One region of the Maribacter sp. 6B07 genome, then DNA from elsewhere that is predicted to be linked to it. Evidence: riboswitches for the same ligand, from Rfam matches in the RefSeq annotation. Region 1 holds a riboswitch; the other holds the start of a gene.

The links. Region 1 has a riboswitch for S-adenosylmethionine ahead of CSC80_RS18785 (homocysteine S-methyltransferase family protein). Riboswitches for the same ligand answer to the same signal wherever they lie in the genome.
Positions count from the first base shown of each region.
Region 2: it holds a riboswitch for S-adenosylmethionine, as region 1 does, so the genes downstream of both, CSC80_RS15045 (Na+/H+ antiporter NhaC family protein) here and CSC80_RS18785 (homocysteine S-methyltransferase family protein) in region 1, are expected to answer to the same signal.

Region 1 is NZ_PDUT01000005.1:88,132-94,593, forward strand. It holds gene CSC80_RS18780 (NAD(P)/FAD-dependent oxidoreductase) at 58-1,119, shown strand; SAM riboswitch class I at 1,279-1,388, shown strand; gene CSC80_RS18785 (homocysteine S-methyltransferase family protein) at 1,468-2,472, shown strand; gene CSC80_RS18790 (four helix bundle protein) at 2,523-2,870, shown strand; gene metH (methionine synthase) at 2,867-5,629, shown strand; gene metF (methylenetetrahydrofolate reductase [NAD(P)H]) at 5,796-6,462, shown strand, end outside.
Region 2 is NZ_PDUT01000004.1:216,530-222,991, reverse strand. It holds gene CSC80_RS15050 (arylsulfotransferase family protein) at 1-1,262, opposite strand, end outside; SAM-I-IV-variant riboswitch at 1,555-1,651, shown strand; gene CSC80_RS15045 (Na+/H+ antiporter NhaC family protein) at 1,703-2,998, shown strand; partial or broken gene CSC80_RS19715 (Xaa-Pro peptidase family protein) at 3,066-4,382, opposite strand; gene CSC80_RS15030 (DEAD/DEAH box helicase) at 4,431-5,747, opposite strand; gene CSC80_RS15025 (leishmanolysin-related zinc metalloendopeptidase) at 5,948-6,462, opposite strand, start outside.

The sequences.
Region 1 (6,462 bases):
GTAGTTGTATAGAATGATGTCAACTTTGTAGAATTACTTTTTACTAAAAAGAGAATTATGATTAAAACAGATATGCTCATTATAGGAGCGGGACCTACCGGATTGTTCACGGTATTTGAAGCAGGATTATTAAAGTTAAAAACGCATTTAATAGATGCATTGCCACAACCAGGTGGTCAGTGTTCAGAGATATATCCTAAAAAGCCTATCTATGATATTCCTGCATTTCCAGAAATTTTGGCAGGTACTTTGGTAGATAACCTTATGGAACAGATAAAGCCTTTTGAACCAGGATTTACCTTGGGAGAAAGAGCGGAAACGCTAGATAAGTTAGAAGATGGTTCTTTTGTGGTAACTACCAATAAAGGAACAAAGCACAATGCACCTGTAGTGGTAATTGCAGGTGGTCTGGGTTCTTTTGAGCCAAGAAAACCACCTATTTCTAATATTGTAAACTTTGAAGATACAGGTGTTTCCTATATGATCAAAGATCCAGAAGTATATCGCGATAAAAAAGTGGTTATTGCCGGTGGAGGTGATTCTGCCTTGGACTGGGCTATATTTTTGACCGATGTAGCGGCAGAAGTAACCTTGGTACACAGAAGGGATGAATTTAGAGGGGCATTGGATTCCGTTGAGAAAGCATCTGAACTGGCGAAATTGGGTAAAATCAAGTTGATTACCAAAGCTGAGGTAAAAGAGCTACACGGTGAAAATGAACTTAAGGCAGTGGTTATTAAGCACACGGACAAGGAAAAAGAAGATACTTATTTAGAAGTGGATAATTTTATTCCTTTATTCGGTCTGTCTCCTAAATTAGGTCCTATAGGTGATTGGGGCTTGGAAATTCAGAAAAATGCCATTAAGGTAAATAACGCAAAAGATTACCAGACCAATATACCGGGAGTATATGCCATTGGTGATGTAAATACTTATGAAGGTAAGTTGAAATTGATACTTTCAGGTTTCCATGAAGCAGCTGTTATGTGCCAATATGCATACCAGCAGATCAATCCAGGTAAGCGCTTTGTAATGAAATATACAACCGTTGGTGGTGTTGAAGGTTTTGATGGTTCTAAGAAAGAAGCAAAGAAAGAAGTAGTACAGAGTATCGCATAAATTATATTATTTGAGTAGTACGGCCTCCGGATGCTTTAGACGTGCGGGGGCTTTTTTTGTGACATTTTTTAAGAATTTCGTTGGCTAAAAAAACCATTGAAGTCTTGGTAAAGAGCGAGTAGTGCCGTTACTTTGCAATTCGTTCCTAATTAAATTGTATTGTTATCAAGAAAGGCGGAGGGACTAGACCCTGTGAAACCTTGGCAACCCTTTCCGTAATGGAAAAGAAGGTGCTACATTCTATCCTAATTCAAAAGGACAGATAACTAAAGAAAGAACATAATTACCTTCCTTTCCTTACTTGATATCATATATTTTAAAGCGAACAAATAATTTGTTAAGCATAAAATGAAGGATATAAAAGAAATTTTAAAAGAGCGTATTTTAATACTGGATGGTGCCATGGGTACCATGCTTCAACGTTATAAGTTTACTGAAGAAGATTTTAGGGGAGAACGCTTTAAGGATTGGGAACATCCGTTGCAAGGTAACAATGATTTGTTGTCGTTAACGCAACCCGATGCTATAGCAGATGTTCACCGTCAATATTTTAATGCTGGGGCAGATATTGTAGAAACCAATACCTTTTCCGGAACTACAATTGCTATGGCAGATTATTTTATGGAAGATTTGGTGTATGAGCTTAACTATGAATCTGCGCGTATTGCCAAAATGGTAGCAGATGAATTTACTGCAAAAGAACCAAATAAACCTCGTTTTGTAGCCGGTAGTATTGGACCCACCAATAAAACGGCAAGTATGTCACCAGATGTAAATGATCCAGGTTATAGGGCTATTTCTTTTGATGAGCTACGTATAGCATATAAACAACAGGTAGAAGCTTTATTAGATGGTGGGTCGGATATTTTATTGGTTGAAACCATTTTTGACACGCTCAATGCCAAGGCGGCATTATTTGCCATAGAAGAAGTTAAAGAAGAACGAAATATAGATGTTCCCATAATGGTTAGTGGTACTATTACCGATGCATCCGGTAGAACGTTATCGGGTCAAACGGCCGAGGCATTTTTAATATCCATATCCCACATTCCTATTTTATCGGTTGGGTTTAATTGTGCTTTAGGTGCAAACCAGTTGGTACCTCATTTAGAGGTGTTGTCTACCAAAAGTGAACATGCGGTCTCAGCGCACCCCAATGCCGGTTTGCCAAATGCATTTGGAGAGTACGATGAAACTCCTGAGCAAATGGCGGAACAGATCAAGGAATACGCGGAAAAAGGATTGGTAAATATAGTTGGCGGTTGTTGCGGAACCACTCCGGAACATATTACTGCGATTGCTGAGGTGGTGGCCAAGTATGAACCTAGAAAGTTGACAGTTGTCGGTAAATAAATCGTTTTTCGTTGCTCGTTAATGGTTTATCGTGGTTTTTTAAATATGATATGGATTATAAAGAATTAGATATTTGGGTGCAGGCTAGGATGTTGGTGAAAACAGTATATGTTTTGACGAAGTCCTTTCCACAAGATGAGCAATTTTCTTTAACCTCACAGGTTAGAAGATGTGTTATATCTGTTCCTTCAAATATTGCTGAAGGTTGTGGAAGACAATCCAATAAAGAAACAATTCATTTTTTACATATTGCTAGAGGCTCCTTATTCGAGTTGGAAACCCAGTTGATTTTAGCAGGAGATTTAAATTATATTTCAGATACAGATATCGTTTTGAAAGAAATAGAAAGAGTGAAAAAGTTGTTGAACGGATTCATAAATTATCACAAGAAGTTATGAGTAAAGAGAACGAACAACGAACAACGAATAACGAACAACGTTTTCTAAAGCTTAGCGGCCTAGAACCCCTAATTGTTACCCCGGAGACCAACTTCATAAACGTTGGTGAGCGAACAAACGTTGCGGGTTCAAAAAAGTTTCTTCGTTTAGTAAAAGAGGAAAAGTTTGAAGAGGCATTGGCAGTGGCTAGGGAGCAGGTTGAAAATGGTGCCCAGGTTATTGATATTAACATGGATGACGGATTGATCGATGGTAAACAGGCCATGGTGAAATTTTTAAACCTTGTTATATCGGAGCCAGATATTTCTCGTGTGCCAATTATGATTGACAGTTCTAAATGGGAGATCATTGAAGCTGGTCTGCAAGTTGTTCAAGGTAAATGTGTGGTAAACTCCATTAGCTTAAAAGAGGGCGAAGAGCAATTTATACACCACGCCAAACTCATAAAAAGATATGGTGCCGCGGTAATTGTTATGGCTTTTGATGAGGTAGGTCAGGCAGATAATTATGAACGTAGAATTGAAATAGCAAAACGTTCGTATGATGTTTTGGTGAACAAGGTAAATTTTGCACCAGAGGATATCATTTTCGATTTAAATATTTTTCCGGTAGCAACGGGAATGGATGAGCATAAATTAAATGCTGTCGATTTTATTGAAGCTACAAGATGGGTCCGTGAAAACTTGCCACATGCCAGTGTAAGTGGTGGAGTTAGTAATGTTTCGTTTTCATTTAGGGGCAATAACCCGGTGCGTGAGGCTATGCACTCGGTCTTCTTGTACCACGCAATAAAAGCAGGTATGAACATGGGTATTGTAAATCCGAGTATGCTAGAGGTGTATGATGATATTCCTAAAGACTTATTGGAGTATGTAGAAGATGTTATTCTAAATAGAAGAGATGATGCAACGGAGCGCTTGCTAGATTTTGCCGAATCTGTAGTTGGTAAAACCAAGGAAAGTAAAATAGATCTTTCTTGGAGAGAAGAACCTTTACAGGATAGAATTACACGTGCCTTGGTAAAAGGTATTGATCAATATATTGTTGAAGATGTAGAAGAGGCTAGAGTAGCTGCCGATAAGCCAATTGAAGTTATTGAGGGCAACTTAATGACGGGTATGAACGTGGTGGGCGATTTATTCGGTAGCGGAAAAATGTTCTTGCCGCAAGTGGTAAAATCTGCCCGAGTGATGAAAAAAGCAGTGGCATATTTACTGCCGTACATTGAAGAGGAGAAATTATTAAATCCGGTTACAGACGGGTCTGGGGCTCCCGGAAAGATTTTAATGGCAACCGTAAAGGGCGATGTTCATGATATTGGTAAAAATATTGTGGGTGTAGTACTGGCGTGTAACAACTATGAGATCGTTGATCTAGGTGTAATGGTGCCACCGGAAAAAATTATTGCAGCAGCTATTGAGCATAATGTAGATATTATAGGGCTTAGCGGATTAATTACCCCATCATTGGATGAGATGGTGCATTTGGCAAAGGAAATGCAACGTAAAGATTTCAAGATCCCGTTGTTGATCGGTGGTGCAACCACCAGTAAGGCACATACAGCGGTAAAGATCGATCCACAATATAAAGAGGCAGTAGTTCATGTAAACGATGCTTCTAGAGCGGTAACCGTGGTGGGCGATTTGTTGCAGAAAGAAACAGCTACGAGCTACAAGAAAAGTATAAAAGATGATTATGATGTGTTTAGGGAAAAGTTCTTGAACCGTTCATCTAGTAAAACATATAAGCCAATTTCTGCAGCACGGAGAAATAAGTTTAAAATAGATTGGAAAACTTCTGAAATTGTAAAGCCGAACAAATTGGGTATTCAGGTGATCGAAGATTTGGATCTGAATGTTTTGGTTCCCTATATAGATTGGACTCCCTTCTTTAGAAGTTGGGAACTTCATGGTAAATATCCTGCAATATTGACCGATGAGGTTGTTGGGGAACAAGCAACCGATTTATTCGCAGACGCTCAAGAGATGCTGAACAAGATAATTTCCGAAAAGAAATTAAAGGCTAAAGGTGTATTTGGACTGTTTCCTGCGAATTCCATTAATGACGATGATATTTTAGTCGAAACTAGTTCAAGTTTAGAAGGGAATACTGGGTCGCCTAGCGGAGCCAAAACAGATGGGAACTATACTTTCCGTACCCTTCGCCAACAATTAGAGCGTAGGGAAGGAGTCGCAGATTATGCCTTGGCGGATTTTATTGCTCCAAAAGAATCTGGGAAACAAGACTACATGGGTTGTTTCTGTGTATCCACAGGGTTTGGTACTGCAGAAATGGCGGCGCAATATGAGAAAGACCTAGATGACTATAACTCCATCATGGTAAAGGCATTGGCGGATCGTTTAGCCGAAGCATTTGCTGAATACTTGCATAAAGAGGTGAGAACGGCGCATTGGGGTTATGCTGCCAATGAAGATCTGAGCAATGAAGATTTAATCAAGGAATCTTACAAAGGTATTCGTCCTGCGCCTGGTTATCCTGCTTGTCCCGATCACTTGGAAAAATTGACCATTTGGGATGTTCTGAAAGTAAAGGAAACCATAGGTGTGGAGTTAACAGATAGTCTTGCCATGTGGCCGGCCGCATCTGTAAGCGGATATTATTTTGGTAACCCGGAAGCCCGTTACTTTGGTCTTGGTAAAATAAAACTGGATCAAGTAAAGGATTTTGCGGAACGAAAGGGGATTTCGTTTGAAGAAGCCGAGAAATGGCTTGCACCAAATATAGTGGAAGCCCCCTAGCCCCCAAAGGGGGCAGTTTTCTTATTATAAAAAGCATATGCAGTTGATTAATATAGAAAATTGGAGGCAAAATAGTAATTTGAGTTATACTCAAAATAGTTAAATAAATTATTAGATAATTAAAAATACCCGAGTAAAAGTTCCCCCATGGGGGGCTAGGGGGCTTATGAAAGTTACAGACCATATCACCAATGCAAAGGGAAAAACACTTTTTTCTTTTGAGATCGTACCGCCGGTAAAGGGGAAAAATATTCAGGAATTGTACAATAATATTGATCCTTTAATGGAGTTTAACCCTCCGTTCATTGATGTGACTACATCGCGTGAAGAAACTATCTATATTAAAAAAGAAGGGCTTTTAGATAAGAAGACTACACGTATGAGACCTGGTACTGTGGGTATTTGTGCATCTATTCAACATAAATATAATGTAGATACGGTGCCTCATGTGCTTTGTGGCGGTTTCACCAAGGAGGAGACGGAATACTTGTTGGTTGATTGTCATTATTTAGGCATACAGAATGTAATGGCTTTACGTGGTGATGCTCGAAGTGAGCAAAAATATTTTGAGCCTACTGATGGAGGACACCCGTTTGCTATAGATTTGGTTAAGCAGATCCAGGATTTGAATAAAGGTAAATATTTACATGAAACCGTGGAGAGCGAACACAGTAGTGAGTTTTGTATAGGGGTGGCGGGTTATCCGGAAAAACATTTAGAATCTCCATCATTACAATCGGACCTAAAGCGATTAAAGGAAAAGGTAGATGCCGGTGCGGATTATGTGGTTACGCAAATGTTCTTTGATAATAAGAAGTATTTTGAATTTGTAG
Region 2 (6,462 bases), on a different contig from region 1:
AGACCTAATGCGGTTATTGCATCGTCGTCTTTTGTAAATGCATACGCACGCCACGGTCTATTGTAATTTGTAAATCTCCACAGCACATCTCCGTCGCTATTAACTTCCCAAATAGCACCTGTGCCTTCGCAGATAAGGGTGTTGCCATTACTCATTCTAACCCCACTGCCTAAACCATTACTATATAAATCGGTATCTGTGAATTCCCATATTAATTCAGGCTCATTATCTTGACCGGCTACCAGTTCATAAGGCGGACTCAATTGGTATTCTGCTACTGCAGATTGGTTGTCATACTTATTATTTACAAATACCAACATCTTATTATCATCAAAAAGATTAGGATAATGTACCCTGTTCATGGTCACTTCACCAACATTGTCATAAGTAAGGGGGTTTCCAAAACGGTAAACCAGGTCACCACCTAAATTATAGTTTCCGCCGGTATTGGTGGCAGCCTCTTCTGTTGAGGTGCTATGATCAATAACCCAAACCTCGCTATAGAAGTTAACGGTCATGTATAAAAGGTCGTTCGTTTCATCTAGGGTTATACCGTTTACATGCATAATGTCACCATCAGTTTGATCATTATTATAATTGATGTCAATAAGGTTGGGGACATCGGCAACGACACCAAAGTTTAATTTGCTTTCATCGTAATCTTGAACAATATGGTCTGTAGCATGCCACTCCCAAACTATTTCTTGGGTTAATGGATTCATTTCAATAATAGCTTCAGGATAAATATTAAAATTACCCGAAAATCCCATCTCTGCAGCATCTGCAGCACTTACTTCTTCCCATACGGGAAATATGATATTTCCATTAGATAAATAATTAACATCATGATGTGAGATGTAGGTACTAGTAGAATAGTCCACTTCCCATTCAATGGATTGGTCTGCGTTTATTTTTCTAAATCCGCCACCATAACCACCAAAGGTTATCTGTGGATTATCAGCTTTTATCGTAGATACCAAACTACCATCAGATTGAAGCATGGCATCATTACCCAATTGGTCACCATTGAAATCCCAATCAAATAAGGTATTGCCATCATGATCAATTAAATATACCCCATTGTCCGGTGCAACGGCTAAAATATAGGAGTCACTGTCCACAGTACTACTTGCTTCATTGGTGCCGCTAGTATCATCTGTTGTTTCTTCTTCGGTGATTGAAACATCATCGGAATCATTACTGCAAGAGGTTAAGAAAAGCAGGCATACGAATAATGCAGTTGTTCCTAAGTTAAGATTCATTTTTCTCATCGATTTTAATTTTTAGGGTTGTTATACGGTTTAAGCATCTAAGTAGGTATAGATACCAGTCTCCGTTTAGATTTTAAATGTAGTTCGAAGTTTAAATGAAAATGAAGCTTCTCAGCGAATGGAGCGTATAATTCAGTAAAAGGCCCTATTGTGTAAGTGAAATTTTTTAGCCTTTTGTCATCTTAAAATGGCATTTTCTGCAATTGTTCAAAACGGTTTAAATTAAGATATAATTAGTATAATTTTTGATTTTATGTACTGATGGTTTATTAATTTTGCGCCCTTAAATTATCAAGAATCTCAAATAGAGATAGCAACCTGCAATAACGAGCAAGGTGCTAAAAGCGATAAGCCAATACCTTGGAAAAAACGTTAAATCCTTCCTCTAGTATTTGCTATAGCTCTAAACGTGATTCTACAAATAACCATATATGACTCAAGTAAAAGCTGTAACAGCCAATGCAAAGGCACTTATTCCATTTTTAATATTCATTGCAATATTTCTAGGCGTAGGCATTTTTCAAAATGATTTTTATGCCCTACCCGCTCCTATTGCCGTAATTGCTGGTATACTGGTAGCATTTCTCATGTTTAAGCAATCTATGAAGGAGAAAATTGCCATTCTTTTAGAAGGGTGCGGTAATGATAAAATTTTGACCATGTGTCTTATATACCTATTGGCAGGAGCATTTGCAGCGACAACCAAAGCTATGGGCAGTGTAGATGCTATTGTTCATTTAGGTCTGGATGTTATCAGCGGACACTATATATATGTAGGTGTGTTTGTAATTGCCGCATTTTTGTCTATTTCTACGGGTACCTCTGTAGGCGCTATAGTTGCGCTGGCTCCAATTGTAATTGGTTTTGCGGATACCGGTAATTTTTCGCTAGGTATTTTATGCGGTGCCTTGTTGGGAGGTTCCATGTTCGGTGATAATCTTTCGGTAATTTCAGATACCACCATTGCCGCTACACAATCACTGAATGTAAAAATGAGTGATAAATTCAAGGCGAATATCAAAATAGCCGTACCTGCTGCCATTATTAGTATGGCTATTTTAATGTATGAAGGTCTAACCATGAATACCGTAGGAATGGAAATGGAAGAGTATCATTATTCCATTCTTAAAATTTTGCCTTATTTAATTGTAATTATACTTTCAGTCATAGGTGTGAACGTTTTTGTGACGCTTGTATTGGGCGCAATTTCGGCTGGAATCTTAGGTGTCTTTTATGGTGATTTCACGGTGTTGGAATTTACAAGAATATCATATACAGGCTTTACCAATATGACGGAGATATTTCTTTTATCATTATTAACGGGTGGTTTGGCCGCTTTGGTGACGTACAATGGCGGTATAGCGTTTATACTACTAAAAATTAAAACTTTTGTAAAAAGTAAGAAGTCTGCACAGTTTGGCATTGCAACATTGGTATCAACTATTAATATGGCTATTGCGAACAATACGGTCTCCATAATTATATCTGGACCCATTGCTAAATCTATTAATGATGAGTATGCTTTAGAGAACAAACAGACTGCATCTATCTTAGATGTCTTTGCTTGTATAACTCAAGGGTTATTGCCTTATGGAGCCCAAGTCCTTATGATTTTGAGCTTTGCAAAGGGTAGCATAACTTATTTGGACCTTGTAAGTAATACTTGGTACCTTTTGTTATTATTGGTGTCTACTGTTATGTTTGTAGGATTAAAATCTAAAAAGTAAACAGCCTACAGGAATATTAAAAAACATTCTCAATAGCATTTAAATAAGGTATAATAAAATGTAGTGATTAACTTTTCATCAAATTCTCTAAATCTTCAGGTGTTCTAGGTAAGTCCGAACTTAACACTTCACAACCATCTTCCGTGATTAATATCATATCTTCTGTAAATACTGAAATATTGTTATCATGGTTATAATACCACGGCTCTACAGTAAATACCATGCCTGGTTTTAAAGGAGCATTAGATAAGTTTGGATCGCCTGTTGATAGGCCTAAATGGTGACCAAAAAATAAACCTACTTGCATATATTTTTTTGAGTGTTCAGGAATAATGGTATTGGTGAATTTCTGCACATCCTTAAAGGTTATTCCTGGTTTTAAAAACTCAATAATTTCATCAGCAATTTTGGTTTCCATCATCAGAATCTCTTTTTGCTCTTTTGTTTATTTGCCAGAAACCGGAAATGTTCTTCCTATATCACTTACGTATTGTTCATATTCGCACCCCACATCAAAAATAACAAGATCCCCATTTTGCATAATACGGTTTCTTCGATTATAATGTGTTGCTAAAATTCTCCAGGGCCAATGAGAATTTGGTCCGGATTTTATGATGGACCCAAAGGCTAGCCTTTGTGAACCATTTTTCTTGAAATCGCCTTCTAAAACGCCTTCTAAATAACGTTCGTCTATACCTGGTTTTATCGCTTTTGCCGCCTCTTTAATGCCTTTAACTGTTATATTTGCCGCCTGTTTTAAGATTTCTACTTCATTTTCAGATTTTATCATACGTACTTTGGCAATTGCTTCGTAGATATTTTCAAAACTTAAATCTGTATGTTTCTTTTTGATTGCCTCTAAAAGAACTTGAACAGGAGAATAGGTAGCAATGTAGTCATTGGGTGCAAATTTTACTTCGCCAGGTCTACCGTTATTGATTAGTATTTTAGATTTATTGGAGTTTTCTAAATTCAACAGATTGGTAAAATCTTCTATGGAAGCGAGTGGGATACCTGTTCTGTTTATGATACTATTGTCATATAATAGAGGTCTTCCGGGAAAATCATTTTTTCTAGAACTGTTTTCAAACCTGATATCCTGTTCAGGTGTATAGATAGTAACTTTTTGATTATTCAAGTTAAAAACTAAAATGGCATTTGGCAATTCTAAACCGGTAAAGTAATAAAAATCATCAGTTTGCCTAAATGTTTCACCAAATGAAAATCCGTCTTTCGCGGGAATTAATACTAGCCCCTTTTTATTTAATTGGGCTAATTCAGTCATCAGGTTTTCTCGTCTAGTGTTTAATTCTTCCTTTGTAAAAGGTAAATCAGTCCATTCAAAATAAAATTGCTCCGGTGTTTGACCAATTACAACCACCATAGCTAAAATTGATACTAAACATGTTAAAATTACTTTCATTTTCTACTTTTACTTAGATTGGTTATCAGAAGTGCTGTTCTCAGTTAGGTAATGTGCCAAAATTTTCTCAACGAGTTCATCTTTAGTTAAATGATGAAATACCGTTTTAACTTTCGTTCTAAGTTCATCTGAAATTTCTCGGTTCGGTTTTGTTTTAAATATTTTCTTGGCCCATAATAAAGTGTTGTTCTCTTCAATACTTTTGGCGTCCGCTTTTTGATATTTAGAAAAAGAAATACCTAATTCTTTCTCAAAATCGAAAACCTCTGCAACCTCTTCTTTTTGTAAAATGGTCAAAGAAAGTCCCTTTGCCCCTGCTCTGGCCGTACGTCCACTTCTATGCACATAGGCATCGTAGGTGTCTGGCAAATGATAATTTACTACGTAACCCAATTCTTTAACATCTATACCTCTGGCAGCTAAATCGGTTGCCACAAGAATTTTAATGTATCCCTCTCTAAATTGCCCCATAATGCGATCTCTAATGGGTTGAGATAGACTACCGTGCAACGCTCCCGAAGAAAATTTATTTATAGCCAATTTTTTTGCCAGTTTGTTTACGGCGGCCTTGGTCTTACAAAATATGATTCCGCTTTGTCCCTCTTTTGAATTCAAAAAATGTGTTAATACATCTAGTTTTTCAATGGGCTCCACAACTACATATTTATGATCAATGCCTATATGACCAAGGGTAGACATATCAGCTTCAATATGCACCACATGTTTGGACATATAATTTTGCACCATTTGTTTAATAGCACCGGACATGGTTGCAGTGAATAGAAAAGTACGTCTAGCTTTAGGTATGCCAGCAATAATGGTGTCTAAATCGTCTTTTAATGCAGTTACCATTTCATCGGCCTCATCTAAAACCAAATACTTTAGTTTAGTAATATCTAAAGCTTCGCGTTTTACTAAATCAACTAATCTACCAGGTGTAGCGACAATAATTTGGGTAGGAGTTTTAAGTACCTCTATTTGAGGTTTAATGGGAATACCACCACATAAAGCAGCAATGGAAACATCAGTATTATTTGAGGTATACGATATTAAGTTGGCATGAATTTGCTGTGCCAATTCTCTTGTTGGTGCTAAAATAATAGCTTGTACAGCTGTACTTTTGCTGTTTATCATTTGCAATAATGGTAGACCAAAGGCAGCGGTTTTTCCAGTTCCGGTTTTTGCTAAGGCAACAAGGTCATCCTTTTTCTCCAAAATTATAGGAATGCATTTCTTCTGAATAGTGGTGGGTTCGGTTATCTGTAATTCATCTAGACTTTTTTGTAAATCCTTAGATATTCCTAAATCTGAAAATTGGCTTGGCATAAAATGATTTTAAACAAAGATAGGTACACTTTTAGTAGCTAAGACTACTTACGCCTAAAGGTTGTATATAAAATGTAGAATAACCACAGGGTATATGTAGATGTGCGGGAAAATAAAAAGCTTGCACCATTTCTCCAATGGTGCAAGCTTAATAATTTAAACGGTTTAAGGGTTATGATATCCTTGTAAGAGGGTGTGTGTTATTTTTTAACATTTACAAAACCTCTCAAAGGCACTAACTCTTCCATTTTGGCTATGTTTAAACCTTGATTTTCAGCAGTGCCAAAATCACCAAGATCATTAATGTCAACACCTTCAGTTCCACGAGGTAAATCATAAGACTCCCCAACAGATGCAGATCCATAGCCTAAATCTTTCATTGACCCGGCCGTAATACGACTTAATGGGTTTTCACCAAGATTTAAGAAACCGGTCATTAACTCATTGTTTAATGTAGATTCTCTCCAATGACCTAAAGCAGTACCAGGACCACCCATATTCTCAATAGGTAATTCATTTGTACCACCTTCTGCATTCCAGAACACATTAGCCTTTCTTCCTGTAAAATAAGGGTTGCTATCAGGTCCTGCTCTAAGGGTTCTATCAAAGCCAAAAGGAGCTGTATTCCATAAAGTACCAATGCCTAAAACGTGGCCCATTTCATGAACAATTACTTCTTCAAATAAATCTATTTCCTCAAGAAAATCCAGATCAT